3 regions of the Massilia sp. BAP21 genome follow, and region 3 is predicted to be linked to each of the others. Evidence: predicted binding sites of a transcription regulator. Region 3 holds the regulator's gene; each other region holds the start of a gene.
What was found. The regulator HrcA, encoded in region 3, represses chaperone genes, less so after heat shock. The targets are predictions, from matches to a motif close to TTAGCACTCNNNNNNNNNGAGTGCTAA.
Positions count from the first base shown of each region.

Region 1: a site for HrcA is predicted at 7,130-7,156, ahead of groES (co-chaperone GroES). Genes of this name have one in related genera too.
Region 2: a site for HrcA is predicted at 3,642-3,668, ahead of rpoH (RNA polymerase sigma factor RpoH). Genes of this name have one in related genera too.

Region 1 is NZ_CM173596.1:3,059,848-3,070,427, reverse strand. It holds gene ACWYRN_RS13450 (TadE/TadG family type IV pilus assembly protein) at 1-171, opposite strand, end outside; gene ACWYRN_RS13445 (pilus assembly protein TadG-related protein) at 168-1,637, opposite strand; gene ACWYRN_RS13440 (hypothetical protein) at 1,893-2,507, shown strand; gene ACWYRN_RS13435 (CPBP family intramembrane glutamic endopeptidase) at 2,897-3,643, opposite strand; gene ACWYRN_RS13430 (EVE domain-containing protein) at 4,420-4,881, opposite strand; RNA gene ssrS (6S RNA) at 4,980-5,161, opposite strand; gene ACWYRN_RS13420 (cell division protein ZapA) at 5,208-5,519, opposite strand; gene ACWYRN_RS13415 (hypothetical protein) at 5,516-5,764, opposite strand; gene ACWYRN_RS13410 (lysozyme inhibitor LprI family protein) at 5,819-6,829, opposite strand; gene groES (co-chaperone GroES) at 7,250-7,540, shown strand; gene groL (chaperonin GroEL) at 7,583-9,229, shown strand; gene ACWYRN_RS13395 (hypothetical protein) at 9,321-9,758, shown strand; gene ACWYRN_RS13390 (YfeK family protein) at 9,797-10,177, opposite strand; gene ACWYRN_RS13385 (NAD(P)-dependent alcohol dehydrogenase) at 10,546-10,580, shown strand, end outside.
Region 2 is NZ_CM173596.1:888,732-899,311, forward strand. It holds gene ACWYRN_RS03840 (NYN domain-containing protein) at 1-397, shown strand, start outside; gene ftsY (signal recognition particle-docking protein FtsY) at 567-1,673, shown strand; gene ACWYRN_RS03850 (cell division ATP-binding protein FtsE) at 1,683-2,393, shown strand; gene ftsX (permease-like cell division protein FtsX) at 2,390-3,310, shown strand; gene rpoH (RNA polymerase sigma factor RpoH) at 3,791-4,684, shown strand; gene pstS (phosphate ABC transporter substrate-binding protein PstS) at 4,941-5,984, opposite strand; gene ggt (gamma-glutamyltransferase) at 6,134-7,885, shown strand; gene ACWYRN_RS03875 (hypothetical protein) at 8,083-9,507, opposite strand; gene ACWYRN_RS03880 (ABC transporter ATP-binding protein) at 9,504-10,376, opposite strand; gene ACWYRN_RS03885 (GntR family transcriptional regulator) at 10,373-10,580, opposite strand, start outside.
Region 3 is NZ_CM173596.1:2,394,179-2,404,758, reverse strand. It holds gene ACWYRN_RS10590 (glutamate-5-semialdehyde dehydrogenase) at 1-229, opposite strand, end outside; gene holA (DNA polymerase III subunit delta) at 451-1,464, opposite strand; gene ACWYRN_RS10580 (LPS-assembly lipoprotein LptE) at 1,483-1,995, opposite strand; gene leuS (leucine--tRNA ligase) at 1,999-4,644, opposite strand; gene ACWYRN_RS10570 (transglycosylase domain-containing protein) at 4,864-5,556, opposite strand; gene ACWYRN_RS10565 (YdcF family protein) at 5,553-6,152, opposite strand; gene ACWYRN_RS10560 (barstar family protein) at 6,351-6,677, opposite strand; gene dapB (4-hydroxy-tetrahydrodipicolinate reductase) at 6,679-7,488, opposite strand; gene ACWYRN_RS10550 (outer membrane protein assembly factor BamE) at 7,498-8,109, opposite strand; gene fur (ferric iron uptake transcriptional regulator) at 8,189-8,623, shown strand; gene hrcA (heat-inducible transcriptional repressor HrcA) at 8,709-9,725, opposite strand; gene ACWYRN_RS10535 (HAD family hydrolase) at 9,849-10,580, opposite strand, start outside.

The sequences.
Region 1 (10,580 bases), 670 kb from region 3:
CGCTGCGTCATGCGCAGCTTTTTGCGCAGCCGAGTACTGACGAAAATAAAAGGCCAGAACAATGGACGGCAGCCCAAGAAATAGCACGAGTATAGGAAGCACGAGCGCCGTCTCGACTACGATTGACCCATCTTCATACTGGCGTCTAATCGCCTTGAGTGCTTTTCTCATCGGTATAGCCTCACATTTCCGCCCGTAGCGATCTCGGTGTCCGTTCCGGCAAACTCCGCGTGCAGGGCAGATGAACTTGCGGGGACCGTCATGAAGAATTTCCCAATCCCGACTACCTCTGCCGTTGTCTTGGATTCCGTTGATACCGGGCAGTGCAATAAGGGAATGCGAAGCACCCGTGTGTTGCGGTAGGGCTTGTACGGCGTCTTTCCACCGTTTGCGAGGTAGGGTATGCCTGTGTAGGACTTTGGTTCAGGCTTCCCAGGATTGTAGAGAAGGGCCCAATCTGCAGCCGTAGCATTGAAGGTAGCATAGCCCCCAGAGGGTTCCTTGCCCTTATATGCAAGGTAAGATGAATACTTGGCTGCCTTCGCATATGACCACAAGGGTCCATACGCGGTCTTCGTCGCGCCCCCTGGTTTTTCCGCTACCGTCAGTAGGGGATCCGGGGCCACTAATGAATTGGCGGAGAGACCTTCTGGCTTATCTTTCATCCACGTTACGCTGGCAAGATCGAAGATCGTGATGTTTGGATCGGTTGGTGCCGTAGATGCCACGCATGACTTGGAGGACGTGCCATACGTACCAAACCGGGAGTTTAAATAGTCGTAGAGCTTGTCAATCGGGAAGCCCCGCTCAACCGTAATATCACCCCCCCGCAAAGTGGGCATCGCCATCTTTCCTGTGCAAATAAATGGCGCGACGACGTCCATCCGGTTCATCATGGTCGTACCAACCGTGCCGGGAGGCGCGACTGGATTCACGAGGAAATTTTCGGGGGACCCTCCGTTAGGATTCAGATTCATCAGGTCATAGGAGATGCCTCTTCTGAAGCCAAACTCCACGAGTTCTCCGGATGGGAGGAGCTGGCTTGCATCCGTGTTCGAATTCGCGCAGATCGCGAGCGGCAAGACGTCCAGCGAATCCCGGCCAGCCACAGCCGAGGCTGCTACGTCTGTCTCCACCAAGTCTGATGACAGGATGGGCATCAAGTAGTTCTGGATTTTCCCAGGATTGGGGTCGAGGACTGATGTGTCGACCCGAGCAAAAAAAATCTTCGAAGCGTTGGGCTTCGCTGTTTCGGCATTCATCCACTCGCTGGGGCCACAATCGGGCCGCGTGCAAAAAGTAAGTGCAGCGCTGGACCAGGAAATCACGCCGCTGTTGGCATATGAGAAGGTATTGAATACCGCAGCTTTCTCAGCCTCGTCAACCGCTTTGTCGATACCTTCGTCGGTCCCATTCAGGGCGCCCGCAGCGACCAGGGCAGCGGCATCGACGATACTTTGTAGTTCCACTTTCCTGTTGTAGCTGCGGCTGAGGTCGAGAGCTAGCCCGAACATACCGATCATGATAATGATGACGACGGCAGTGATGATGGCGATGGCGCCGTCTTCCGATCGCTTCCATCGCAAGCTGCGCCGCCGTGCAACAGGTAAGGTTCGCACTACTGTTCCGATGAGCACGGGTCAATCCTCCTGCTAACTCAACCATTTGACAAAACAAACATTGCAAATGGGAATCGTAGAGGCGAACGAGGAAGATACGTTGAGGAGCCACAACTGATGTGGCTGGCTTCTCGAAGCGATTGCAAAAGCAAATCTGCAAATTTTGATCGCGCCCAAGCCACCGTTACTTTGAAGTTGCTGTTTGGATATAACTGCTTCAGAGTTGAATGACGTTACGCCGGCAACTGCAAACAAACCGATGAAGGAGCTTGTATGTCGATGATTGACGAGAAGACTAGGCGGTTTGCTGCAAACAGCATATTCCCATCGTTCTTCTGCACGGTACTTGGATTGGTGCTCAGCCAAGCGGGAGCAGTGCAACTGCACGGATCCTGGGGACTTCACGTCTTCCTCGGAATGCCGGGACTTACCCTGTCGGGACTTCTTTTATTTCGAGCCAGAGTGCACTGGACTGCAGCTGACGCCGGCAGGCCGTCACGTAATACTCATGTTCTTGGCTGGTATTTGCTGTTGCTCGCTACCGGCATTTGCATCGGCATCCTGTTTTCTGCAGGTTCGGTAGCGCTTCTTTACTTAGCTGCCGCATTAATGTATCTGGTTCCTTGGACAAAGATTCCGGTGTGCCGTGCCCGATTTGTCGTATCGGCGGTGGCTATCCATACGGGCACCCTTGCATCGATAGGAATCTGTGGCCTAACGGTCACTCCCTTATACCTCATGGTCACCGCGTGGGCATTGTTCATTCCACCAATGTTCCTGCAACTCTTAGTATTGGCGTCACTTGACCGGGGATACCGCATTGGCGAGCCCGACTTGACGCACAAGCCGGAACTCGATGCGCACGTTCCACTTCCCCTGCAGTCTTGAGGGCTCTAGGTCATAAGAACCAATAAGATCCGCTCATAGCTGCGCGACGGTCGACGGCGGACATACACGATGATCGTCCCGACACTAAGATGACTGCTGTGTTCGCAGACGGACCGATGGCATGGCCCAAGCATTTTGCTCGGACGACCTTTGAACGCTTATAGCACCCCATCTCCCGGTACGTTTCTCCGGCTGTGTCGTGGGTAGGTCCGCTTTTGGCCGATCTCGGCCGTTCAGTGTACGGCAGTTGTCGACCCAAAGCGGTCTCAAAATGCGCACCTGGTCAGCATCCGTTTTCGCAGGTTCGACGCCAGCCACCTTGAGAGCCATAAAACTCATCGCGTAGGTGCAGCGCTGGACGAAACGGTGTTCCTGCTTGAACGGCAGCGCTAGAACCAGAGCCAAGCGAAGATCGCCAGGTTCATGGTGACGTTGAACGCGGCGTGCGAGGCCATGGCGGGGTACAGCGAACCGCTGCGTTTGCGCAGCGTCGCGAACATCCACGCCACCGAAAACATCAGCAGCACCCACAGCGTGCCAGAAACCGGGCGCACAGACAGTCCTGCCGCGCCAAGCAGAAGGCCGTGGTGGCAAAGATGCACCAGTCCAAAAACGGCTGACTCAATTGCGGTACTTTTGTTGGCGGAAAAGCGCTGTTCCAGCGCTTCCTGAAAAGTGCCTCGGAAGAACAGCTCCTCACCGATTGGTGAGAAAAGCGCGGCAGGCAACGTAAACACTAGGTGTAGGGTGACAACGCCCATGTCAGCGGTGTTCATGACGCGGCGATAGTTGGCCGCGACGCTGACAAACCAGTTATCCGCGCTGTGTCCGAACAGCAGCAGGCCGAGGGCGAAGCAAGCCAGCGAGGCAAGCGCGCCGGCAGCGATGGCGGCCGGCAGCCAGCGCAGTGCATCGGCGCGGCGCAGTCCGATGCGACGGCGCCCGTCTATCCCGAGGAGTATCCAGGGCAGCAGTGCCATGATGGTAAAGCTCAATGGCAGGGCCGATCTCAACGACGTCGGACCGAACATGCCGATGTAGCGCATACCGGCGAAGGTCGCCGCGCATACCAATACCAGCCCGAAACCCAGGCCCGGCCTAATGGCAGGTCGCCACAATCGATTAGCTGCGTCCACTGTCGTCTCCTACTGGCCGCGTAAGCTGACAAAATTTATGATGCAAAACATGCCGTCTCGTCTTTTATTCATGGCCTATCTACTTTCGATTCTCCGCAACTCTACCGTATGCGACCGTCTGCTTTTGGCCGGAAGCGGCCTCATTGCGACGTCCGCTAACGACCATAAGCAAACATTCTTCATCTGTCAATTCGTGGGCGAGTCTGCAAATGCGCCTACATGCCACCTCATTAACGTCGTGCAAGCTAGTCGGGCGTCTCAGATTTTTTCAAATACCAGCTGACAGCTGAAAATATCAAAAACGTTAAAATCCATAGCTGTAAATTGAACGATGGAAAAGTTTCTGAATTGTCCCTAGTACCACCAAGCAGAACTATAGCGCCTCCGGGAAACGGGAAAGCACCATGCCCGCCTGTGACTAAACCTGGACTCAAGACTATGGACAAGCCTAAATTAGCTAGCGAAATCCCAAGTAATCCAAATCGGCGGCATGAACCCTAACCAAAGCAAAGTGCAAATGACTAATGAAATCGTTAGCCAAATACCTATGGGTACAGCAAACATCATTATTTGCATAGAGTTAACCTGGAATGTGAAAGTGATCCGTGCTGCCCAATGTTCGCTCCTGCCCGATAGCGGACAGTCGATATGGCTCAGTGTACGATCCTGTTGTTAGCAGGACAAGTAGCGAGACGCCGGTAGCGCTTGCTCGTTGTAACAGACTTCGATGGTCTGCAGCGAGCTTGATAGCGCGCCGTAGCTGTCTGCACAGGGATTTAACCGCGGATCAAATCGAGGATGACTTTCCACTGTCCCGGCGTCACCGGCGAAATAGACAGGCGGCTGCCTTTTTGCAGCAAGACCATGTCTTCCAATTCGGGAAGCGTGCGCATTTCCGACAGCGGCAGATAACGCCCCTGCTCTTTCGCTTTCACGTCGACCGAAATCCAGCGCGGTTGTTCCGGCGTGGCTTTCGGATCGAAGTAATGGCCGTCGCGATCGAATTGGGAAGCATCGGGATACGGCCCGCTCGCCACTTCGGCGATGCCGGCCACGCCAGGCACCGCGCAGCTGGAGTGATAAAACAGGATGCCGTCGCCGATTTGCATGGCGTCGCGCATGAAATTGCGGGCCTGGTAATTGCGCACCCCGAACCAGGCGACGGTTTGCCCCGGCGCTGCAAGAACGTCGTCGAAACTGACTTCATCCGGCTCGGATTTCATCAACCAGTAGCGCATGTGCGTGACCTCTCGCCAAATAAAAACGCACGCAAGGAAAAGCGTGCGCGCATGAAAAAAACGGCTGCAAGCGCAATGCCCGCAACCGTCTTTTGGAATATAGCCCCGCCTGTGCCGTATATGCCGGCATCCCAGAACCTGACGGCTCAAGGTGGTCGCAGTTAGCGCAATTTCGGGTTCGTCGAACTAGCGACGCTCACGCCCATCGCACATAATCCCGCAACCTATGCATACAAATGGTTCAAGGAATATATGGCAATCTCGAACACCGCAGGGTGCCTCGCAGTTTACTCGCTTGAAGCGGGATGTCAAACGTATTTGGACCGTTACGGCAAATTTTCTTGCGGCGCCAGGGCCTGGTCGAGCACGCTGTGCATGACTTCCAGCTTTTGTTTCACTTCTAGCATTGTCATATCGGAAAGTGGACCTTGCGGCGACTTGACCGACAGGAATTCGGCGGCGACGCTGAGCGCGGCCATGACGGCGATGCGGTCGTTGCCCTTTACCTTGCCGGAGTCGCGCAGCGCGGTCATCTTGCCGTCGAGGTAACGCACGGCGTCGCGCAGCGTGGCCTGCTCGCCTTCCTTGCAGGCCAGGCGGTAGGGCTGGCCCATGATCGTGACATCGAGATAAATCATCGGGTGGCCTCGGCGTTCGTGGAGTCGTCCCCGTCTTCTTCGGCTTCTCCTGCCGGCGCCGGCAATTGCTCGATCACGGCTTCGACGCGGCGCTGGGCTTCGACCAGGCGCTCGATGAGCGCCGTGTTCACTTCGTTCAGCAGCACGTTGGTCTGGCGCAGTTGCGCATTTTCGCTGCGCAGCGATCCGACCAGCGCAGCGAGGCGCTCGATCTTGTCGGATAGGTCTTGGAATTCGGAAATCATTCGTAACTATAGGTCTGATAAGGTTTGACAGTCAACAAGAGAGCGTGGCAGTTGCTAGCTCAGCTCTTCCAGGAGTGCCTTCAGCATGGCCGTGCGCTGCTGGGTGAAGTGGGCGCGCCAGGCGTGTGCCGGGACAGCAGGATACCTGAGCTTGCCGAATTCCACCCACGCGTCGCGGTAAACCAGCCAGATGCGCTGGGTCGCCTGGATGTCCGCCATCCTGATGGTCGTGTATTCCTGGACCGGCAGGCGCCGCAACTGCCCGTAAACCGTATTCAGTTCGCGGTCGAGCGCCTGGTCCTGGGCTGCGCTGAAACGCGGCAGCTTGCCGCGCTCGAAAGCCTGCAGCGCAGCGAGGAAGGCATCCTTCTGGGCGTCTTCTTCCTGGGCGACCAGCATGCCGCGCGCCGTGCCGCCGAGGTCGACTTCGTTGCCGCCGCGCGCCTCGACAAAGCGCGACAGGCTGTTCAGCAGGCGCGAGAACGCGGCCTGTTCGTTCGGCTTGAACTGCGCGGCAATCGCCGCCAGCGTTTGTTCGCGCTTGACGTCGCCCTGGGCCGCATCCAGCGAGGCGCAATAACCCATCATCATGCCGCTGGTGATGTCGTCGCAAAAGTCGATGGGCTTGCCCGCTTCGCTCTTGCCGGGCGCGAGTTCGTCCAGGTGGGCCAGGCGCCCGCTCAGCTCGGCCGGTGCGCCACCGGCCGCGCAGGCTGCCTTCTTTGCCAAGGCCAGGTTGCGCGCGACGCCCTGCCCGTTCGCGTACAGCATCATCAGCACGCCGGCTTTTTTCGAGAATACGTCGTCGTCCTTGTCGGGCGTGAAGGCGCAGTGGCGCGCCTTGGCGACATCGCGCGGCTGGCGGATGCCGTAGTACAGGGCCGGCGCGTCGCAGCTTGCCAGCGCCGCCTGCTGCGCGGTGCTCGGGCGGTCCGCCGCCGGGTAGGCGAGCTTGTCGAGCGCGGCGCACTGGGCGTCAGGCGTTGGCCCGGCGGCCTGGACGGCGCCGGCGGCAGTCGTGGCAATTGCGGCGGCAAGCAGGAGGCAGGAAAGGTGTCGAGGCACAGGCAACTCTCGGAAACACGCGGCAGGGCACGGATGGCACGCATTGTAAGCTCATCCGTTGAAGTCCACCGTTCGGCTGCCGTCAAGGTGCGGTTCGGTCGAGTTTGATCTATGTCATTACCAGCCAAGAGTGCGGCGAGTGGCGCCGAATCAATGCTAACCTCCGCGTTTATGTTTTTCGCCACACCTTCGCTTGACTGCTGAATGCAGCATGACGTCTGGGCAGTTTGATCCGGATCAACCAAGCACAGCCAAATTCACAACATGGCAACTTGAAATGCCGAATTATCGTCCCTATAATTAGCACTCGTTAGTTGAGAGTGCTAACAACTCTTTCCCGCCGCAGCGTCAATACAAATCGGCGATGCGGCGACCAACGCAGATTAACAGCTAGTCCACACACTGAATAAGGAGTTTTGCATGAACCTTCGCCCACTGCACGATCGCGTAATCGTGAAGCGTCTCGACCAGGAAACCAAGACCGCCTCGGGTCTGATCATCCCTGATGCCGCGGCTGAAAAGCCAGACCAGGGCGAGATCCTGGCTGTCGGCGCCGGCAAGGTCCAGGACAACGGCCAGCTGCGCGCACTGGAAGTCAAGGTCGGCGACCGCGTCCTGTTCGGCAAGTACTCGGGCCAGGCCGTCAAGGTCGATGGCCAGGAACTGCTGGTCATGCGCGAAGAAGACATCATGGCCGTCCTGGTCTCGTAATCCTCCCACAAAACATCTACCGCATAATCGGAGAAACAGAAAATGGCAGCTAAAGAAGTAGTATTCGGCGACGCAGCGCGCGCCAAGATGGTCGAAGGCGTCAACATCCTCGCCAACGCAGTCAAGGTCACCCTGGGCCCGAAAGGCCGCAACGTCGTGCTGGACCGTTCGTTCGGCGCCCCAACCGTCACCAAGGACGGCGTGTCGGTCGCGAAAGAGATCGAACTGAAAGACAAGCTCATGAACATGGGCGCGCAGATGGTCAAGGAAGTCGCTTCGAAAACCAGCGACAACGCCGGTGACGGCACCACCACCGCAACCGTGCTGGCACAAGCCATCGTGCGCGAAGGCATGAAGTTCGTTGCCGCCGGCATGAACCCGATGGACCTGAAGCGCGGCATCGACAAGGCCGTTGCTGCCACCGTCGAAGAGCTGGCCAAGATCGCCAAGCCATGCACCACCTCGAAAGAAATCGCGCAAGTCGGCGCCATTTCCGCCAACTCGGACTACTCGATCGGCGAGCGTATCGCTGAAGCGATGGAAAAAGTCGGCAAGGAAGGCGTCATCACCGTCGAAGACGGCAAGTCGCTGAACGACGAGCTGGACATCGTCGAAGGTATGCAGTTCGACCGCGGCTACCTGTCGCCTTACTTCATCAACAACCCGGACAAGCAAGTCGCGATCCACGACAATCCGTTCGTCCTGCTGTGCGACAAGAAGATCTCGAACATCCGTGACCTGCTGCCGGTACTGGAGCAAGTTGCCAAGGCTGGCCGTCCGCTGGTCATCATCGCCGAAGACATCGAAGGTGAAGCGCTGGCGACCCTGGTCGTCAACAACATCCGCGGCATCCTGAAGACCGTTGCAGTGAAAGCCCCAGGCTTCGGCGACCGTCGCAAGGCCATGCTGGAAGACATCGCTGTCCTGACCGGCGGCCAGGTCATCGCCGAAGAAGTCGGCCTGACCCTGGAAAAGGTCACCCTGGCCGAACTGGGCCAAGCCAAGCGCGTCGAAGTCGGCAAGGAAAACACCATCATCATCGACGGTGCAGGTTCGGCTGAAAACATCGAAGCACGCGTCAAGCAAGTGCGTATCCAGATCGAAGAAGCGACCTCGGACTACGACCGCGAAAAACTGCAAGAGCGCGTGGCCAAGCTGGCCGGCGGCGTTGCCGTGATCAAGGTTGGCGCTGCCACCGAAGTCGAAATGAAGGAAAAGAAAGCACGCGTGGAAGACGCGCTGCACGCAACCCGCGCTGCGGTGGAAGAAGGCATCGTGCCAGGCGGCGGCGTTGCCCTGCTGCGTGCCCGCGCCAACCTGCAAGTGACCGGCGACAATCCTGACCAGGAAGCCGGCATCAAGATCGTCCTGCGCGCCATGGAAGAGCCGCTGCGCATGATCGTCCAGAACGCCGGCGAAGAAGCATCGGTCGTCGTCTCGGGCGTGCTGGCTGGCGAAGGCAACTACGGCTACAACGCCGCCAACGGCACCTATGGCGACATGGTCGAAATGGGCGTGCTGGACCCAGCCAAGGTCACCCGCTCGGCCCTGCAGAACGCAGCGTCGATCGCCGGCCTGATGCTGACCACCGACTGCATGGTTTCGGAAATCGCCGAAGACAAGCCAGCCGGCGGCATGGGCGGCATGGGTGGTATGGGCGGCATGGGCGGCATGGACGGCATGATGTAATGCCCGGCGCCGGTTCGCCGGCGCCATGCTGTTGTATGCTGAAGGCCCGCGGGGTGTATGCCCTGCGGGCTTTTTGTTTTAGGAGAATAGTTTGGTTACAGTAAATGCAGATGAACTCGAGGACGCGGTCCTGACCGTATCGGACCCGGACACCCCGGATGAGGGCTGGGTCTGCCTCGATACGGGCGCGGTGTACCTGCGCTCGGACGCGCTGGACGAGGAGCTGGCGCCGCTGCCGGAAGACATCGACACCTCGGACCGCTACGTGCCGGTGCCGCGCGTGGGCAGCCTCGCGCTGGGGCTGGAACTGGTGTTCGATTTCGCCGACGCCGCGCTGCCGGACGATGCGGAACGTGTGCGCGAGATGTTCAAGCGCGCGGGCGGCTACCGCGAATTCAGCGAGCTGGTCGAGCAGAACGGTTTGAGCGGGCACTGGCATGTGTTCCGCGAAGCGCAGACGCGCGCGGTGCTGGGGGCCTGGTGCGAGCAGCATGGCCTGCAGCTTGCAGAGGCGGAACTGCCGAATTGAACGTCGAGCCTGCAGGGTGTGCGCCTTGCAGGCTTTTTTTATTTCGGCGCGCGGTTGCGGAAGCGCTGCAGTTCTTCTTTCAGGTAAGTGGCGCTGGCGACGGGTTTGCCGCTGCCGCATTTCACCTGGTAGGGCTTGCCGCTCATGCTGCTTTCCGTCGCGGCCCGGGCAATGAAGGATTCGGCGTCGGTGACCAGCTTGCGCTTGACGAGGTAGTCGTATTTCTGCTGCAGGTGGCTGCGCGCCTCGGCGCCGTCGTGCCAGCTGCCGTTGCGGTCGAACTGGCAGCCGGGGGTGGCCACGTAGTCGAGCAGGTGGGCGATTTCGGCCTGGGCGCGGGGGTCGGGGGCGGCGTGGGCGGTGGTGTGCAGTGTGAACGCCAGCAGCATGGCGGCGGTGGGTGGGTTTATGAACCTCATGCGTTCTCCTGGTATTGGGGCTGTTGCCTGTTATGTTAGCGGAATGCATGATCCGCGTGGGCACAAGTGCCCACCCTACGGGACACGCTGCGTATCCGGGTTTCCGATGATCTTGCTGCCAACGGCGATTCGGGTTTTGTATGAACTCGCCGATAACGGTGACCGTAGGGTGGGCACCTGTGCCCACGCGGATTCAACACACCACTAACGGCACAGGCAACAGCCCCGATAACGCCCGCACGCACCACCACGAATCTCCCCACAAACATCACCGAAACCGCCGCGATCGCCCCGTCTGCGCGCAATCTAACAGACGCATCCATGCATGCGGCCTATCGTCTCCGATCACCTTTCCCACCGGAGCGAACATGATCAAGGTCACTGGCTACGCGGCCAAGCACTC
Region 2 (10,580 bases), 1.5 Mb from region 3:
GGAGGAGAAAACGCCCCCGATGCTGCAGGAGGCCTGCACCCGGTTCTACACATTCACGCCAGCGCAGGACACCGAGCGTTCCGCACCGCCAGCACCTGTACAAGCGGAGGCAATATCACAACCAGCGTTGCAGATCGAGCTCAAACCCGAACATGAACACATTCTAATCCAGGCAGTGGACGCCCTTGCCAAGGGCCGGGCTGATAGCACCGTGGGTTTGACCGAATTGGGTCAGTATTTACGCACGCACCATTCTTTTGCAGCTAAAGAAAATGGATATGGCACGCTGGTGAGAATGATCGGCAACTGCTCCTCCTTGCGAGCGACCACCAAGAACGACAAGGCCGCAGTCGTCAGGTCGGCCAGCGTGACCGCAATCCGGCGTCCTGCCAAATAGCGTCGTCTTTCGTTATCAGGCCGGGAAGTACCTCGCTTGAGCGTTCCCTCGCGCACAGCCAGGACTTGCGTATTCGTCATTACTGTGCTCTGGTAAAATACTGCGATCCTTTTCGTCGTGCCGGCACTGAATGCCGGCATGTGCATGCAGTCGCTCCCACCACATACCCATGTTTAGTTTCTTCAAGAGAAAAAAAGCCGAAGCAGAAACCCCGGCGCCGGTTGAGCCTGTCGAAAGTGCGCCTGCACCAGCGCCAGCCCCTGCCCCGACGCCGCTCGCCACGCCTGAACCAACGCCGGTCCCCTCGCCTGCGCTGAGCGCCGAACCCGCCCTCATCATCGAGGAAACCGCCGAACGCCCGACCTCCCCGGCCGAGCAAAAGAAATCCTGGATGGCGCGCCTGAAGGCCGGCCTGTCCAAGACCTCCAGCAATCTGTCGCTGCTGTTCGTCGGCGCCCGCATCGATGAAGACTTGTACGAGGAGCTCGAATCCGCCCTGCTGATGTCCGACGCCGGCATGGACGCCACCGAGCACCTCCTGAACAACCTGCGCCGCAAGGTCAAGGAAGAGAAATTGCTCGACGCTGCCGCCGTGAAGGCCGCGCTGAAGGAATTGATGGTCGAGATGCTGCAGCCGCTGCAAAAGCCGCTGGAACTCGGCCGCCACGCGCCGCTGGTGATGATGATCGCGGGCGTGAACGGCGCCGGCAAGACCACTACCATCGGCAAGCTGGCCAAGCACATGCAGCGCTTCGACCAGTCGGTGCTGCTGGCCGCGGGCGATACCTTCCGCGCCGCCGCGCGCGAACAACTCATGGTCTGGGGCCAGCGCAACAACGTCACCGTGATCTCGCAGCAGTCGGGCGACCCGGCCGCCATCGCTTTCGATGCGGTGCAGTCGGGCAAGGCGCGCAGCGTGGACGTGGTGATGGTCGATACCGCCGGCCGCCTGCCGACCCAGCTGCACCTGATGGAAGAACTGAAGAAGATCAAGCGCGTGATCGGCAAGGGCGCGGATGGCGCGCCGCACGAGACCCTGCTGGTCATCGACGGCAACACCGGCCAGAACGCCCTCGCGCAAGTAAAAGCCTTCGACGACGCCCTGCAACTGTCCGGCCTGGTGATCACCAAGCTCGACGGTACTGCCAAGGGCGGCGTGCTGGCGGCGATTGCGCGTACGCGTCCGGTGCCGGTCTACTTCATCGGCGTGGGCGAAAAGCTGGACGACCTGCAGCCTTTCAATGCAGAAGAGTTCGTTGAAGCGCTGCTGGGATAAATAGAGCCGATGATCGAATTCCACTCCGTATCCAAGAAGTATTCCGCCGATGCGACCGCCCTGCGCGACGTGTCGCTGAACATCGGCAAGGGCGAGCTGGTGTACCTGGCCGGCCCGTCCGGCGCCGGCAAGTCGACCCTGATGAAGATGGTGGCTGCCATCGAGCGGCCCAGCAGCGGACGCGTGATCGTGTTCGGGCAAGACATCGGCAAGATCAGGAAGCCCGGCATCCCTTTTCTCCGCCGTAACCTGGGACTGATCTTCCAGCACCAGCGTTTGCTGAACGACCGGAATATCCTGGCCAACACCATGCTGCCGCTGCTGGTGACCGGCGCGCCGAAAGCGCAAGCCGAGCAGCGTGCCCGCGCCGCCCTCGACAAGGTGGGCTTGCTGGAACGCGCCAAGGCACATCCGCTGGAATTGTCCGGCGGCGAGCAGCAGCGCGTGGCGATCGCGCGTGCCATCGTGAACCGTCCGCAGATCATCCTGGCCGATGAGCCTACCGCCAACCTCGACCGCGTGGCCGCCGACAAGGTGCTCGACGCCCTGCGTGCGTTTAACTCGGTCGGCGTCACCTGCCTGATCTCGACCCACGACGAGCAGGTGCTCGACGGTGCGGCGCGCGTGATCCGCCTGGAGCATGGCCAGCTGGTGTCGAGTGGTGAGCCGACCAGCCCCGCCACTGGCGAATTCGACGTCGATGCGGGAGGTGCGGCATGAGCCCGTGGTTCCGCCAACACCGCTTCGCGCTCGGCGCGGCGCTGTCCACCGTGCGCAAGGCGCCGGGTAGTTTCCTGTTCAACGTACTGGTAGTCGCGGTGGCATTGGCGCTGCCGTTTGCCGGCATCACCCTGCTCGACAACGTGCGGCCAATGTCCGAGCAATTGTCGGTCGATCCCGAGGTCAGCCTCTTCGTGAAGACCGAGGCCACGCGCGAGGAAGCCGAGGCACTCGGTCCGCAGTTGCGCCAGATCATCGACGACAGCAAGGCGAGCATCACCTTCATTCCGCGCGAACAGGCCCTCGACGACCTGAAGGCGCGCAGCGGCCTGTCCGCCGCGCTCGACACGCTGGGCGACAATCCCCTGCCCGACAGTTATGTGATGAAGCTGGCCGGCTCGGCCAGCGCGGCGGATGCCTCGCGCATCGATGCCGTGGTCGAGCAATTGCACCAGTTGCCGCATGTGGACACCGTGCAGGTGGACTCGGCCTGGGTCAAGCGCCTGGCCGCCCTGCTGGGCGTGCTGCGCCTGGTGCTGCTGTTGCTGGCGGTAACGCTGGGTGTGGTGGTGATTGCGGTGGTGTTCAATACCATCCGCCTGCAAGTGCTGACGCAGCGCGAGGAAATTGCCGTGTCCAAATTGCTGGGCGCGACAGACAACTTTATCCACCGGCCGTTTTACTATACCGGCGCCCTGCTTGGCCTGTGCGCCGGCGCGGTGGCCCTGGGCGGCGTGGCGCTGGCCCTGCAACCTCTGAACGCGGCCATTGCCGAATTTGCCCGCCTGTATGCGTCGGAATTCCAGCTAGTGCCGCTGAGTGCGCCGGAAGTCGCTGGCTTGCTGGCCATCAGCGCCGGCCTGGGCCTGATCGGCGCCATGCTGTCGGTGCAGCGTCACCTGGCGCGCCTGCACTGACGCCCTCTTCCACCGGACAGGCTACTGTTGTGGTCTGTCCGGGCGGAATCACCTTCTTCTTTTTCAAGTCCCCGGCTTGTGCGTCTACTTCCATCCGCGAAGTAGGACTTTGCCTCGCCCGATTCCGAACGCGCCCCTTTGTGAGGCAACTAACAGAAACAGGCTTCCGCGCGCCCTTACGCTGTGCCTCAAGGTCACACGCAACAGCCACACGTTTGAGATAACTCAATAGCAAAGCAACGATTCGCTCTACAGTAGACCGGGCGCAAATTGATGCTTAATTGCAATACTTTAGCCAGACTTAAACACCCCTGCCATTCCGAGGGGGTCGCTAGCACTCCCCACCGGAGAGTGCTAAACTGTAGCTCAAGTGAATGGTAAATGGGTTCGCTTGCATCCGGATTCAAGGCCGAAAAAATCATGGGGTGGGGTTGTCCCGCCGCTGAGATGCAGCAGAAATAACTCTACGAGGAAAAGATAATGTCCGCACAATCCGCATTGGTTCCGACCACCAGCAGCCGTGCCCTGGGACTTGGCTTCACCGGCAATCTCGGTAACATCGACGCGTATATTTCCGCGGTGAACCGTCTGCCGATGCTGACCCACGACGAAGAGGTGTCGCTGGCGAAGCGGCTGCGCGAGGCAAACGATCTCGACGCCGCACAAAAACTGGTCTTGTCCCACCTGCGCCTGGTGGTGTCGATCGCGCGCGGCTACCTCGGCTATGGCCTGCCGCACGCCGACCTGATCCAGGAAGGCAACATCGGCCTGATGAAGGCCGTGAAGCGCTTCGACCCGAACCAGGGCGTACGCCTGGTGTCGTACGCGATGCACTGGATCAAGGCCGAGATGCACGAATACATCCTGAAGAACTGGCGCCTGGTGAAGGTCGCCACGACCAAGGCCCAGCGCAAATTGTTCTTCAACCTGCGCAGCAACAAGGTGGGCCTGGACGCGATGACGCCGACCCAGGTCGACGAGCTGGCCAAGATGCTGGACGTCAAGCGCGAGGAAGTCATCGAGATGGAAACCCGCCTCTCGGGCCGCGACATCGCCCTGGAAGCGCCGACCGACGACGAAGACGACAAGTTCTCGCCGATCGCCTACCTGTCGTCGGACCAGCAGGAACCGACCAAGGTGCTGGAAGCCGAGCAGGTCACCCGCCTGCAGTCCGAAGGCCTGGAAACGGCGCTCGGCAAGCTCGACCCGCGTTCGCGCCGCATCGTGGAAGCGCGCTGGCTGGCGAACGACGACGGTTCGGGCGCGACGCTGCACACGCTGGCCGAAGAGTTCGGCGTGTCGGCGGAGCGGATTCGCCAGATCGAATCGGCGGCGTTGAAGAAAATGAAGGGTGCGCTGGCGGCGTACGTGTAAGCCAGAAGCAGCATCGTTGTAAAAACGGCGGTTCCTTCGGGGCCGCCGTTTTTTATTGGCGTTGCATTCATCGATAACGATGACATTGGCGCCGATTTCGTAGGGTGGACACAGGTGTCCACCCTACAACCCCTCACCGTACGCAAAAAAAGCGGCGGCCCCATTCCTGGAACCGCCGCTAAAACCTGGCCGCAAAGTCACCCACGGCCAGCCCGACACGGGGCTCTCGCCCCGTCCTGTGATCGATCAGTTCGGATCAGTAGATCGCCTTGCCCGATGCATCCTTCAGGTTGGCCTTCCACGCATCCTGCACCAGCTTGACGACCGATGCCGGCATCGGCACGTAGTCCAGCTCGGCGGCAGCGGCGGCGCCGTTCTTGTAGGCGTAGTCGAAGAACTTCACGACCTCTTTACCCTTGGTGGCGTCGGCCTGGGCCTTGTGCATCAGGATGTACGACACGCCGGTGATCGGCCAGCTGTTCTTGCCGGCGGCATCGGTCAGGATGACGGCGAAGCCCGGGGTCTTGGTCCATTCGGCGCTCGATGCGGCGGCCTTGAAGTTCTCGTCGTCCGGCTGCAGGAACTGGCCGTCCTTGTTCTTCAGCTGGGTGTGCGACAGCTTGTTTTTCTTGGCGTAAGCCCACTCGACGTAGCCGATCGAACCCTTGATACGCTGCACGTTGGCGGCCACGCCTTCGTTGCCCTTGCCGCCCACGCCCACAGCCCATTTCACGGCGGTGTTGGCGCCGATCTTCTGCTGGAATTCCGGGCTGGTCTTCGACAGGAAGTCGGTGAACAGGAAGGAGGTGCCCGAGCTGTCGGCGCGGTGGACGACGGTGATGTCGGTGTCCGGCAGCTTCACGCCCGGGTTCAGGGCGGTGATTTCCGGCGCGTTCCACTTGGTGATCTTGCCCAGGTAGATGTCGGCCACGACCGGGCCGGCCAGCTTCAGCTGGCCTGGGGCCACGCCGTCGACGTTGACCACGGTGACCACGCCGCCCATGATGGCCGGGAACTGCATCAGGCCTTCGGCGTCGAGTTCGGCCGCTTTCAGGGGCATGTCCGAGGCGCCGAAGTCGACGGTCTTGGCCTTGATCTGCTTGATGCCAGCGCCCGAGCCGACCGACTGGTAGTTCAGGCCGGTGCCGGTGGCTGCCTTGTACGACTCGGCCCACTTGGCGTAGATCGGGTACGGGAAGGTTGCGCCCGCGCCGGTCACGTCGGCAGCGAAAGCCGAAGACATCACCATTGCTGCAGCGGCGCCAGCGATCATCGTTTTGAACATGTGCTTGATTTTCATATTGTCGTAACTCGGGGTTGGTTAAGTGACGAGCGGAAGTCTAGCCAGCGAATATGACGGCTGTATGACGCGGCTGAGCCAGATCAAACAACGGCGGTTTTGCTTTCTTGCTATGCTGACCCGACCTCTTCACCTCGCCGCCTTCGCCCATGAACAAGACCCTGCTCGTTTCCACCCTCGTCTTCTCCATCGTCCTGCACGCGCCGCTCGCCACCGCAAAAACTCCGGTCGCCACCGACAGCGGCGGCGCCGTTGCCACCATCAGCGAACAGGCCTCGGAATCGGCCCTCGCCATCCTGAACAAGGGCGGGAATGCGGTCGATGCCGCCGTGGCCGCCGCGGCCACGCTCGGCGTGACCGACCCGTTCAGCTGCGGCATCGGCGGCGGCGGCTTCATGGTGATCTACCTGGCCAAGGACAAGCGCGTGATCACGGTCGACCACCGCGAGACGGCCCCAAGCGCCTTTACCCCAGCCGTGTTCCTGGAAAACGGGGAGGAAATCGATTTCGAGACGGCAGTGGCGAGCGGCGCCGCGGTGGGCGTACCGGGCACAGTGCGCGGCTGGCACGAGGCGCTGGAGCGCTACGGCACGATGGGTTTCAAACAGGTGCTGGCGCCGGCCATCGCCGTGGCCGACAAGGGCTTCACGGTCAATGAAACTTTCTCTCATTTAACGCGCGAAAATGAAAGAAAATTTCAGCAGTTTTCGACCACCAGCGCACTGTATTTGCGCAACGGGAAAGCCGTGACGCCCGGCACCCGCTTGCGCAACCCGGACATGGCCAAGGCTTACCGCGAGATTGCCGCGCGCGGCTACCAGGCCTTCTATGCAGGGCCGATGGCGCGCGCCATCATCGAGGCGGTGAACCGGCCGCCGCTAACCCAGGGCGCGAATGTCCGCGCCGGCAAGATGACGCTGGCCGACCTGGCCAACTACGAAGCACGCATCCGCCAGCCGGTGGTCAGCAGCTACCGCGGCTACCAGGTGTACGGGATGCCGCTGCCGAGCAGCGGCGGCGTGGCGGTGGCCGAGGCGCTGAACATCCTCGAAGGCTACGACCTGAAGGCCCTGCCGCGCGCGCAGGCCGAGCACCTGTACCTGGAAGCGAGCCGCCTTGCCTTTGCCGACCGCAACGCTTATCTCGCCGATCCGGAATACGTCGACGCGCCGGTGGCCGGGCTGCTGTCGAAGGAATTCGCGGCCCGGCGGCGCGCGCTGATCGACATGAAGCGTGCGGCGCCGGAGGTGGCGGCGGGCGACCCGTACGCCTTCCAAAATGATCCGAGCATTCCACTGCGCCCCAAGCAGCCACGCCCGCTGCAGAAGGAAAGCCCGCACACTACCCACCTGACGGTGTCGGACAAGGAGGGCAATGTCGTTTCCTACACCTTCACCATCGAATCCTGGGGCGGCAGCGGCATCGTGGTGCCGGGTTATGGCTTCTTGCTGAACAACGAGATGACCGACTTCGATTTTTCCGGCCCGCGCCCGAACGTGCCCGAAGCGGGAAAACGCCCGCGCAGCAGCATGGCGCCGACCATCGTACTCAAGGACAGCAAGCCGGCCTTCAGCATCGGCAGCCCGGGCGGCGCCACCATCATTACCACGGTGCTGCAGACCATCGTCAATCATGTGGACTTCGGTATGCCGATGAATGAGGCGATCGATGCGCCGCGGCTGTCCGAGCGGAACGGGGCGTCGACCTCGGTGGAGCCGGGCTTTGTCGGCAGCGACCAGGCCAGGGCATTGGAAGCTTTTGGGCACAAGTGGGAAGCGCCGGCCGAGGAGATCGGCGCGGCGAATGCCATCGTGTTCAATCCGGATGGGACGGTGACGGCGGTCAGCGAGGGCAAGCGGCATGGCGTCGGCACTGCACTGGTCCAGCGCCGCGCGCATTGAATCGGCTTACGCGGCTCTGGCGGTTCGTGTTTGGCCGTTGTAGGGTGGGCACCTGTGCCCACGCGGTACGGCGCCTACTCGTCGAAAATTTACCGACAGACCACGGAAGGCGATTGGCTCGATCGCTCCGCGGCACCATTTCGACCGATCACATGCCGTACCGCGTGGGCACAGGTGCCCACCCTACGAAAAACCGCTTACGCCAGGCGCCCCGCCGGGAAGGCATACGGCGCCGCCTCTGCACGCCGGAACGCGCGCGCGACCAGGGCTGCGGCAATCGCCATGCTGGCCAGCGCCGCACCCGCCGCGTACGGCAAGCCGCTCGCCCGCTCCAGCGCCACGCCCACCGCCAGGCTGGCGCCGAACGACAGCGCACAGCCCAGCAGCAGCCGCCAGCCCAGCAGCCCGCTGCGGTGCGCGTGGTCGCGCAGGGTGGCGGCTACCAGCGGCAGGGTCAGGCAGCACAGGCAGGCCTGCTTGAACAGGTTGGCCGCCGAGGCGCCGGTCATCATGCCCAGGCACAGCACGGCGCCTGCCAGCATCGCCCACTCGAGCAGCGCAGTGCGCAGCAGCGTGACCGCGACCTTGCGGTTGAAGGCGGAGGCGCCAGCCGGCAGCGGCGGCACCAGGCGCAGCAGGGCCTGTTCGCCCGCCGTGTCCTTCAGGCGCACATTGCGCTTCTCGGTGTCGAACACGGCGCCCAGCAGCAGCGGCAGGGCGAACAGCCAGCCGAGGTCCGCGATCAGCTGCTGCGTGTCGGGGCGGGCATTGGCACGCATGATGGACAGCGCCACGCCGGCCAGGGCCAGGATCGACACCAGCACCACGGCCCGGTTGGCCCAGTGGTTGCGCGCACCCAGCAGGTGCACCAGCAGGCGGGCACTATTGCGCGCCGCCGTGTCGCGCGCCAGGACCCAGCGGTAGAGCGAGGCATTGAACCGGTTCTGCTTGCGTTCCTTGAACTGGCCCGCGGCCGTCGTGCGTTCCAGCTGCAAGGCCTGGGCTTCGCGCGCCACGTAGTGCCGGTCGCCCCCGGCCATGAACATGTGCTGCAGCGCGTAGGCGCCGAAGGCCAGCATCAGCAGGCATGCAATCGCGAAGCCGATGCCATGCTGGATGCCCTCGACCAGTGCCGGCGGCAGGCTGCGGCTGAAGAAGAACACGCCGGCAAAGGCGACCTGCATCCAGCTGCCCCCGCGGTGCCCGCTCTGCCCCAGGCCATACGCGGCAAGCCAGGTGCCGGTGGCCAGCAGGACCAGCGCCGGCGACAGCTTGGTGCCAAGCGACACCAGCGTGGCAAACGCGATCATGCATGTCCAGGCCAGCACCGTCGATTCGATCAGGCGGCGGCGCAGGCGCGGCACCAGGCAGGCGACGGACGGCGTGTTCAGCTTGACGGCGCCGGGGACGAAGTACAGCAGCCAGCCCATCATCGCGCCGCCTACCGCCACCCGCAGCGCCGTACTGGCGGCCAGCAGCGCATCGTCCTTCGTCACCATGACCAGGAAGGCCACGAGCAGCGTCAGGAAAGCCGTGAACCCGAGGATCAGCACATCGGCGCGGGAACGGGCGCTGAGGGCCATGCGCCAGACCAGCCAGTAGTCCTTCAGCAGGGCCTTCATTGCGTCACCTCAATGAACAGGTCTTCCAGGCTGAGCGCCTCCACGCGCACGCCGCTCTCCTTGCCCAGCTGGGCCAGGCCGGCGCCGCCATGGGTGATGACGCTGACGCTGCCGTCCGCCGTGCGCTGGCGCCGCAGTTCGCCGGCCAGTTGCCTGCCGTCGAGCAGCGACGCCGGCCCCACCACGCGGCGCGCGCCTTCGAGCAGCTCGTCGAGGCGGCCCTGCAGGGCGATCCTGCCGTCCTTCAGGAAGGCGAGGTCCAGCGCCACCCGCTCCAGGTCGGACAGGATGTGGGTCGAGAACACCACCGTGGTGCCGCGCTCGATCACGCCGTCGATCAGCTCGCGCAGGAATTCGCGGCGGCCGACCGGGTCCAGCGCCGACACCGGCTCGTCCAGCACCAGCAGTTCCGGGTCGTGCGCCAGCGCGCGGATGATCGACAAACGCTGCTGCTCGCCGCCCGAGAGCTTGCTGATCGGTTTATTTTGCATGAGCTGATCGAAGCCCCAGCGCGCCAGCAGGCCGTCGACCTTGGCGCCGTTCCAGCGCGGGTACAGGGCCTTGAAATAGGCCAGCATCTGGCGCGGCGTCATCCACTCGAACAGGTCGGACTTCTGCGGCACGTAGCCGATGCGGGCGCGGGTGGCATCGCTCAGGTGGGCCACGTCTTCGCCATAGACGTGCACCGTGCCCGCATCCGCTTCGCGCAGGCCGAGCAGGCATTCGAGCAGGGTCGACTTGCCGGCGCCGTTACGGCCCAGCAGGCCGATCACCTGCCCCGGCATGACCTGCCAGTCGAGCTTGTTGAGGATGGGGACGCTGCCGAACTGCTTGCTGATCGCGGCGCTCTGGATGATGGCTGTGCTCATGCTTGTTCCTTCAGGATCTGGGTGAAGAGGGAAAGGACGGTGTCGGAATCGAGTTCGAGCTGGCGCGCTTCCATGGCGGCGCGCTCCAGGGTGGGACGTAGCAGTTCGGCGCGTTCGTGCGCGCCGGGGGCGGTGCCGGCGCGGGCAGCCACTTCCATGCCCAGGCCGCGGCGGCGGGTGAGTACGCCCTCCATCTCGAGCAGG
Region 3 (10,580 bases):
CACTTGGCGACAAGGCCAGGCGGTCGAGCAGCGCCGGGGCCAGGCCGCTGGCGCGGGCGGCGTCGAGGTCGAGCCGGTTGGCGGCGGACAGCGCCGCGGCCTCGCGTTCGATGGCCTCGGCGATCAGGAGCAGCGCGCGGTTGCGCGTCGCCCCATCGGCGCGCGCCATCGCCCGCGACGCGGCCCGGGCATTGCGGCCCAGCGTGTGCATGTAGTCGGTGATGTCCATCGTTTGGTTCCAGTGTGCGTTGAATGGCGGGTTGGCGGCGTTTGGGTAACGTTAAATGGAGCCGAAAATGCGAGCGTAGTGTGAACGCGTGGACGGCGAAGCCGTCCACCCTACGAACGTCTCCCGTAGGGTGGGCACTCTGTGCCCACGCGGGTCATGCATGCCGATACAGGTGCACCTGCAGGTCCAGCGGCCTAAATAGGCCACCGACGATTAACGATCTACCTGGCCACCCTCAACGCCAACTGCAGCATCGCATCCCACGCATCCCCCGCAAACGCCTTGGCCCGCAATCCCTTGACCATCTTGTCCACCTGCGCCGCATCCTGCAGCGCCGCTTCCAGCGTGGGCAGCGACACCCGCCGCAAGGCCGGCTCCATCATCCGCTCGCGCGGCCCCCAGATCCGGTATTCCTTCAAAAGCGCCCCGAGCGGCCGCCCCTGCGCCATCCCGGACTTCAATTTTAGCAGCGTGCGGATTTCCTCGGACACCGCCCACAAGACCAGCGGCAGCGCCTCGCCTTCCCCCTTCAGCCCGTCGAGCATGCGCGCCAACCGCGCCGCGTCTCCGCTGAGCATGGCCTCCGACAGCTTGAACACGTCGTAGCGCGCCACGTTCAGCACCGCGTCGTGCACCTGCTCGAACGTCAGCTTGCCCGGCTCGTGCAGCAGCCCCAGCTTCTGGATTTCCTGGTGCGCCGCCAGCAAATTGCCCTCGACGCGGTCCGCGATGAAGTCCAGGCTCTGGCGGTCCGCGCTCTGCCCTTGCGCACTCAGGCGCATGCCGATCCAGCCCGGCAGCTGCGCCCTTTCCACGTTCGGGATCTCGATGTACACCGCGGCCTGCTGCAGCGTCGCTACCCACGACGCCTTGGCCGTCTGCCAGTCCAGCTTGGGCAGGGTGATCAGGGTCAGGTTGTCGGGACTCAGGTCCTTGGCGTAAGCCTGCAGCGCGGCGCTGCCGTCCTTGCCCGGCTTGCCGCCCGGGATGCGCAGCTCGATCAGCTTCTTGTCGCCGAACAGCGACAAGGCCTGGTTCGCCGCCAGCAGTTCGCCCCACTTGAAGGTGCGCTCCACCGTCAGCACGTCGCGCTCGGTGTGGCCGGCCGCGCGCGCGGCGCGGCGAATCTTGTCGGCGGCCTCCAGCGCGAGCAGGTGCTCGTCGCTGGTGATCACGTACAGCGGCGCCAGGCCTTTCGACAGATGGCCTTCGAGCGCCTCAAGCCGCAATTGCATCCGGTCCTGCTCCGCTGATCAGGTCTTGATCGCCGCCAGGCGGCGGATGATCTGCTGCACCAGGTCGGACTGCATGTCGCGGTAGAGCAGCGCTTCCTCGCCTTCCTTGGCCAGCACGGCTTCCTCGCTGAACGTGAGGTTGCGGCGCAGGGTGATCTCGGTCGGGCCCAGGATCAGGTTGCCGGCGGTATCGCGCACCTGGAACACCAGGGTGTAGCTGAGCAGGTACTCGCGCACCCGGCCCAGGTTGTTCAGCGAGAGGATCGCCTTGTTGCGCGCTTCCGAGACGACCTCGAAGCGCGCCTGCGCACCCTCCGCCTTCGGCACGATGGTGACGTTGTCGATCGCGCGCAGGTTGCGTTTCAACTCGTTGCCGAGCGGCGAAGCATCGCCGAAGCCCAGGTGGATGGTCTGGAACGGCATGTTGTACGAGCCGTTCGAGCCACGCAACTGGAAGCCGCAGGCGGCCAGGCTGGACACCAGCAGCAGCGCGCACACGGCGCGCATCAGGGAAGGAAAGGATGCGCGCATGGGTTACACCACGATGTTGACGAGTTTGCCGGGCACGACGATGACCTTCTTCGGCGTGCCTTCCACGAACTTCTGTACCGCTTCCGAGGCCAGCGCCGCCGCCTCGACGGCCGCCTTGTCGGCTTCCTTCGGTACCTTGACCGAGCCGCGCAGCTTGCCGTTCACCTGGATCATCATCTCGATCTCGGCCTGTTCCAGCGCGGCCGGGTCGACCTGCGGCCACTGCACGTCGAGGATGTCGCCGTGCGCTTTCGCGTAGCCGAGTTCCTGCCACAGCGCGTGGGTGATGTGCGGCGCCACCGGGTTCAGGATGCGCAGGAAGATCGACAGGCCTTCGGCGATCACGCTGTCGCCGGCCGGGCCTTCGGCCAGCTTGGCTTGTTCGAGCGTGTTGAGCATCTTCATGCAGGCCGACACCACGGTGTTGTACTGGATGCGCTTCAGGTCGTAGTCGGCCTGCTGCAGGATCTTGTGCACTTCGCGGCGCAGCGTCTTGTGCGCTTCGTCCAGGGTCGCGGCGCCATCGGTGTTACCCAGCGCGGCGGCGATACGGCCCGACTGCGCATAGCCGAAGGCCCAGACGCGGCGCAGGAAGCGGCTCGCGCCTTCGACGCCGCTGTCCGACCACTCCAGGGTCTGTTCCGGCGGCGAGGCGAACATCGTGAACAGGCGCGCGGTGTCGGCGCCGTACTGCTCGATCTGCGCTTGCGGGTCGATGCCGTTGTTCTTCGACTTCGACATCTTCTCGGTGCCGCCGATCTCGACCTTCTCGCCGTCGGCCTTCAGGACCGCGCTCTGCGGACGGCCCTTGTCGTCGAACGTGAGTTCCACGTCGGCCGGGTTGTACCAGGTCTTCTTGCCGGCCGCGTCTTCGCGGTAGTAGGTCTCGTTCAGCACCATGCCTTGCGTGAGCAGGTTGACGAAGGGCTCGTCGAACTTCACCAGGCCGAAGTCGCGCATGACCTTGGTCCAGAAGCGCGCGTACAGCAGGTGCATGACGGCGTGCTCGATGCCGCCGATGTACTGGTCCATCGGCATCCAGTAATCGTTGCGCGCGTCGACCATGGCGTCGTTCGAGCCCGGCGAGGTATAGCGCATGTAGTACCACGACGAATCGATGAACGTGTCCATCGTGTCGGTCTCGCGGCGCGCGGGCTTGCCGCACTTCGGGCAATCGCACTTCAGGAACGCTTCGTCCTTGTTCAGCGGGTTGCCGGTGCCGTCCGGGACCAGGTGCTCGGGCAGCACGACCGGCAAGTCTTTTTCCGGCACCGGGACCACGCCGCAGTCGCCGCAGTGGATCATCGGAATCGGCGTGCCCCAGTAGCGCTGGCGCGAGATGCCCCAGTCGCGCAGGCGGAAGGTGACCTTCTTGTCGCCCAGTTCCTGGGCCGCGAGGTCGCCCGAGACCGCGTTCACGGCGGCGGTGTAGTCCAGGCCGTCGTACTTGCCGGAGTTGATGGTACGGCCGGTTTCCTTGTCGCCATACCACTCCTGCCAGCCGTCGAGCGAGTATTCCTGGCCTTCGACGGCCACGACCTGCTTGATCGGCAGATCGTATTTCTTGGCGAATTCGAAGTCGCGCTCGTCGTGGCCCGGCACGCCCATCACGGCGCCGTCGCCATAGGTGATCAGGACGTAGTTGCCGACCCAGACCGGCACCTGCTCGCCGGTCACCGGGTGGGTGACGGACAGGCCGGTCGGCATGCCCTTCTTCTCCATCGTCGCCATGTCGGCTTCGATGACGGAACCGAGCTTGCATTCGGCGATGAAGGCCTGCAGTTCCGGATTGTTTTTCGCAGCGTGCTGGGCCAGCGCGTGTTCCGGCGCCACGGCGCAGAAGGTCACGCCCATGATGGTGTCGGCGCGGGTGGTGAAGACGTACAGCTTGCCGTCGTTGATCAGCTCACCGGCATCGTCCATGATCACGTGCGGGAAGGCGAAGCGCACACCGGTCGACTTGCCGATCCAGTTGGCCTGCATGATGCGCACGCGCTCCGGCCAGCCCGGCAGCTTGTTGTCGACAAAATCCAGCAGCTCGTCGGCGTACTCGGTGATGCGCACGTAGTACATCGGGATTTCGCGCTTTTCGATTGGCGCGCCCGAACGCCAGCCCTTGCCGTCGACGACCTGCTCGTTGGCCAGCACGGTCTGGTCGACCGGGTCCCAGTTCACGGTGCCGGTCTTCTGGTAGATGATGCCCTTCTCGAGCATCTTCAGGAACATCCACTGGTTCCACTTGTAGTATTCCGGCTTGCAGGCGGTCATTTCGCGCGACCAGTCGATGGCCAGGCCCATCGATTCCATCTGCCCGCGCATGTGGGCGATGTTCGAATAGGTCCACTCGGCCGGCGGCACGTTGTTCGCCATCGCCGCGTTCTCGGCCGGCATGCCAAAGGCGTCCCAGCCCATCGGCATCAGCACGTTGTAGCCGTTCATCCGCAGGTAGCGATACATCACGTCGTTGATCGTATAGTTGCGCACATGGCCCATGTGCAGCTTGCCGGATGGGTAAGGCAGCATCGAGCAGGCGTAGTATTTACCCTTCGGGAAACGCGGGTCGTTCTCGACGGCTTTGTAGGCGTCGATCGACTTCCAGTACGCCTGGGCGGCCTGTTCAACTTCGGCTGGACTATATTTATCTTGCATGATGTTCTGCGGAAGAAATTTTTGGAGGTGGAAAGCGGCTAACAAAGCCGTCAGGCCAAGGCGCGTCGTCGAAGACAGTACGCTAGTACGGCAAGACGATGCAACGCAGGCATGGCGGGTTTGTTAGGCGCTTTAACAGGACATTATACTGGTTCATCCTGCACTGCGGCGTAGTGCGGCGGCGCCTTCCCGCGAGAGTGATCAGTTACGCCTGATGCTTCATTTGGGTGCGGTGCAATGCGCGTAATCGGTATCGAACCAGCCTGACGGGCGGCAGCTTGAATCCAGCACCGCTTTGACCCGGGCCAGGCGCAAGGCGTAGGCGGTGGGTTCGCGCAGCGGGTGGTAAGTGTTCGGCGCCTTGATCATCGCGACCAGGCCGGCAGTTTCGGCGTCGCTTAACCGGACCAGCGGCTTGCCGGAATAAGCCTCAGCTGCTTGCACCAGACCGCGCACTTGGCGCCCCTCATGACGGCCCATGTAGACCGATTGCACATACATCGCCAGTTGCCGCTCCTTCGACAGGCGGGCGTCCAGCACCAGCGCCATGGTGTCGCGGCCGAAGTCGATGCGCTTGCAGCAGTCGAAGACGCGGCGGTAGAAGCGCTGCAGCAGGCCTTTCGTTCCATCCAGCTGCGGGCCTTCGAGGAAGAACTCGCGCGCCAGCGCCGAGGAAATCGTGGCCACGCCCTGCCCTTCGGCCAGGCTCAGGCCGTGGTGGGTGTAGAAGGTGGGGTCTTCGATGCGCAGCAGGATCTCGACCTGGCGCGGCGACAGCGCGGCTGGTGTGCTGTCTTGCGGCCAGCGCGCCAGCAGATCGTCGAAGGAAGCGGCGGCCCAGCCGGCGGCGATGGCGAGGTAGAGGACCAGCGCCGCCAGCAGCGCCAGCATGGCTTTGCCCAGGCGCTTCATGGCGACCTGGCCACGTCGGGATAGGCGCCCAGGGCCGCGATCTCGCGCAGGAAGTCTTGCTCGATGTAGCCGGGAATCTTGCCGAACTCACCCAGCACGCGGGCGCGGAATTCGTCGTGCTCGTGCCAGCGCTCGGCGGGCAGGCCGAAGTAGTTCACGGGATGAGCGGAGACGCGCGGTTCGGGCCAGTGGCGCGCCAGGGTCATCAGGTAGCGGCGCATGGCGCAGACCTTGCCGATGACCAGCAGGCTGTCGATGTGTTCCAGGCCGATTGTCTCGGCGACCCTGGCGCGGCCGAGGAGTACGTTTTCGCCGGTGTTGGTGGCGGCGGTTTCCAGGATCAGGATGGATGCGGGGACGCCGAGCTGGACCAGGCGTTCGGCGATGACCAGGGCTTCTGCCTGGGGATTGCCGCCGGTGGGGCCGCCCGAGACAAGCAGCTGGCGGAACATGCCGGCTTGCCAGAGGGCGTGGGTTTGGAGGCAGAATGCGTCGACGCCGTGGCGGGTGCCGAACAGGAAGCCCAGCGTGGAGGGCTGGGCCGGCAGGGGCGGCATGATGTAGTCGGCGATGCGCAGGAGGTCGTCGGCGGTCATGGCTATCCAGGCTGGTGGAGCTGCAGCTGCACTGTTATCGGTATGCTCGATCCGCGTGGGCTCAAGAGCCCACCCTACGGGTATTGTTCCGGGCCGTTTGCGGGCAAAAGGCGTATTGTTCCGGGCCGTTTGCAGGCAAAAGGCGGTATTGCTCCAGGCCGTTTGCGAGCAAAAGGCGGGAGGCAATGAAGGTGCTTCTTAGCGCAGCACCAGTTTCAGGGCCGGCTTTTCGCCGTAGTCTTCGTAGCGCTCGTTGATGCCGCCGACGCAGTAGGCGATTTCCTCGACCAGGTCGGGCAGGCGCGCCTGCAGGGCCGCGCCGTCGGTGATGACGATTTCCAGCACCTCGTTCGGCTTCAGCCTGAACTTGGTCATGTTCTCGTCGTCGCGCAGGTAGCTCAGGCAGTCGACCCAGGCGTCGATGGTGTCGGCGTAGGTTTCCGGGAAGCCGAAGGCGCGGCGGCTCTCCCCATGGAAGGCCGCTTCGTCGACGATCGCGGCGCCGTTCAGTTGGACGCTGGCCATGTCAGCCCTTCAGGCCCAGCACGTCCTGCATGTCGTACAGGCCGTTGGCTTTGCCGGCGATGAAGCGCGCGCCGCGCAGGGCGCCGTGGGCGTAGGTGACGCGGCTGCTGGATTTGTGGGTGATCTCGATGCGCTCGCCGGTGCCGGCGAACAGCACGGTGTGGTCGCCGACGATGTCGCCGCCGCGCACGGTGGCAAAGCCGATGGTCGACGGGTCGCGCTCGCCGGTCACGCCTTCGCGGCCATACACGGCGCAGTCCTTCAGGTCGCGGCCCAGGGCGTCGGCAATCACTTCGCCCATCTTCAGCGCGGTGCCGGACGGCGCGTCGACCTTGTGGCGGTGATGGGCTTCGATGATCTCGATGTCGTAGCCTTCGGCGAAGCTCTTGGCCGCCATTTCCAGCAGCTTGAGGGTGACGTTCACGCCCACGCTCATGTTCGGTGCGAACACGACCGATACCTTCTCGGCGGCGGCGCGGATCGCTTCCTTGCCGGCCTCGTCGAAACCGGTGGTGCCGATCACGACCTTGATGCCGTTGGCGGCGCAGTATTCCAGGTGCTTGAGGGTGCCTTCAGGACGGGTGAAGTCGATCAGGCAATCGGCGCCGGCCAGCGCGCGCTCGAATTCGGAGTGGATCACCACGCCGGTCAGCTGGCCCGAAAAGGCGCCGGCATCGCTGCCGATGAAGGGCGAGCCGGCGACGTCGAGGGCGCCGGACAGGGTGGCATCGGGCGCGGCGGCGATGGCCTCGATCAGCATGCGGCCCATGCGCCCGCTGGCGCCGGCAACCGCGATTTTCAATTGCGTCATGACGTACTGTTACTGGATGTTGGAATTGGTCGGCGACGCGGGCGTCACCGGGGCCACGGCGCGGGTCGGCGCGTTTTTCTTCGGGAACTTGCTCGGGCCGGCGATGCGGTCGATGTACTCGCGCTCGGTCGGCAGATTGCCGCCGTCGAAACGCTCGACGACATTGTCCTTGAAGTAGACGGTCACGCGGCTGGTGGTCAGCTCGCCGTCACCGCGCGCCAGGTAGAAGGGGAAATCCCAGCGGTCGGCGTGGAACATGTCGGCGATCATCGGCGAGCCGAGCAGGAAGCGCACCTGGTCGCGGGTCTGGCCCGGCTTCAGCTGGGCCAGCATTTCCTGCGATACGAAGTTGCCCTGCTGAATGTCTGGACGGTAGGGCGAAAAGACCCAGAGGAATTTTTGCAGCTTGCTCACCTGGGTCGTTTGTGCGCCGGCATTTGCCAGGGCGGCCGCCTTGTCGGCGTCGGCTGCTACGGCTGTCGCGTCGGTGCTTGCCGGTGCAGCAGGCCGGGTCTGGTTACGCCAGGATGCGCAGCCGGACAGCAACAGCGTGCATGCGAGGCCCGCGGCGAGCGCAGCCCGGACCTTAAAACTGTGAACAACGGCATCGGTGACACGCATAAGTAACCTCAAAACGTTTAAGCGGGAGCTTCCAAAACGCTATATCATAAAGCACTCCGCCCATCTACGAGTAACAAACATGAGTAACAAACCCACCGACCTGAAGGCGAGCGGCCTGAAGGCTACCCTGCCACGCCTCAAGATCCTGGAAATCTTCCAGAACAGCGAAGTGCGGCACCTGACGGCGGAAGACGTCTACAAGATCCTGCTGGCCGACAACATGGATGTCGGCCTGGCGACGGTGTACCGCGTCCTGACCCAGTTCGAGCAGGCCGGCCTGCTGAACCGCAACCACTTCGAAACCGGCAAGGCCATCTACGAGCTGAACGCCGGCTCGCACCACGACCACCTGGTCTGCCTCGATTGCGGCCATGTCGAGGAATTCTTCGACGAGGAAATCGAATCGCGCCAGAACAAGATCGCCGTCGAACGCGGCTTCAAGATCGCCGAGCACGCGCTGGCCATCTATGGCAATTGCATCAAGACGGCCTGCCCTCACCGCGGGAACAATTGATCGCGAAATTGCGATAGCAACAACAAGAAACGGCGCCGCGGCGCCGTTTTTTTACCGTAGATCTTTTTACGCCGTTTTACACCTGTCAGGAATGGCTCAGCGCATTCGACAGCAACTTGGCCGTGATGTCGACGATCGGGATCACGCGCTCGTAGGCCATGCGCGTGGGCCCGATCACGCCCAGGGTGCCGACGATCTTGCCATTCACCTCGTAGGGTGCGGTGACCACGCTCATTTCGTCCATCGGCACCAGCTTCGATTCGCCGCCGATGAAGATCTGCACGCCGCCGGCGCGGCTGGAAACATCAAGTAGCTGCATCAGGCCGGTCTTCTGCTCGAACATCTCGAACATCTGGCGCAGCGAGCTCATGTTCGACGACAAATCCGACACCGACAGCAGGTTGCGCTCGCCGGCGATGACCATGTCCTCGCCTTCGGCCATGGCTTCGCTGCCGGCCTCCACCGCCACCTGCATCAGGCCGCCGATGTCCTCGCGCAGCTGGCGCAGTTCGCCGGTGAGGCGGGTGCGTACCTCGTCGAACGAGAGGCCGGCGAAGTTCTGGTTCAGGTAATTGGCCGACTGCACCAGCTGGGCCGGCGTGTAGTCGGCCTCGGTGAGCAGCAGGCGGTTCTGGACGTCGCCGCGCGGGTCGACGATGACGAGCAGGATGCGCTTTTCCGACAGGCGCAGGAATTCGATCTGCTGGAACACCGACTCGCGGCGCGGGCTCTGCACCACGCCGGCGAATTGCGTCAGCGAGGACAGCATCTGCGCCGCGTTGGCGATGACCTTCTGCGGCTGGTGGGCGCTCAGGCACATGCGCTCGGTGTCGACGCCGCCCTCGCCCAGCTGCTGCACGGTGAGCAGGGTATCGACGAACAGGCGGTAGCCACGCGGCGTGGGCACGCGCCCGGCCGAGGTATGGGGACTGGCGACATAGCCCATCTCTTCGAGGTCGGCCATGATGTTGCGGATCGTGGCCGGCGACACGTCCAGGCCCGAGATCTTCGACAGCGCGCGCGACCCGACCGGCTGGCCGTCGGCGATGTAGCGCTCGACCAGGGCTTTCAGCAGGGTTTGGGCACGGGTATCAAGTTGCATAAGGCAGAGGCAAGGGCAGAAGCGAAAGCGGAAGAGGATCGGAAGCGATGCGCTTCCATTATGCACCTTTGGCAGGCGGCTGTGCAGTTGGCCGCGCAGTCAGGCGCGCAGTCAGCCAAGCAGTCAGCCAAATTCGTGTCTGAGCCAGGCCAGCAGTTCGTCGAAGTTCGCCACGATCGCGTCCGGCTGTACGCCCTCTTCCAGGTGGCGGCGGCTGGCGGTGCGGTTCATCCACACGCCGCGCAGCCCGGCACGCTGGGCGCCCTGCACGTCCAGGATCAGATCGTCGCCCACGTACACCGCTTCCTGCGGGGCCACGCCGAGCGCGGCGCAGGCGGCATGGAAGATCGCCGGGTCCGGCTTGGCGCGGCCGAACTGCGGGGCCGACACCGAAGCCTGGAAATGGTGGGCCAGGCCGATGGTCTGCAAATCGGCATTGCCGTTGGTGACCGAGCCGAGCAGCACCCGGCTCTTCAGGCGCAGCAGGCCCGGCAGCACGTCGTCGTAGGGCGTCACGGCGTTGCGGGCCGCGAAGAACTCGACCATCGCCAGTTCCACCTTGGCCGTGTCTTCTCCCGCCTGCTCGAACGCGGCGAGCAGCCCGGCGCGGCGCAGGGCGCCCAGGTCGAGCTGGAATTCGGGGCGGCTGGCCAGCAGTTCCAGGCGCGCCTGGCGCAGGCTGTCGATGGTGAAGCGCTGGACCACGCGCGGGGCGTTGCTGGACAGCCAGGCGAACAGGGTCTGTTCGGCCTGCAGGATCACGGGAGCGATCGGCCACAGGGTGTCGTCCAGGTCGAACAGGACGGCGCGCGGCCAGGGCCGGCGCGCAGGCGTCGTGGCGGGCTGCGGGTCGGG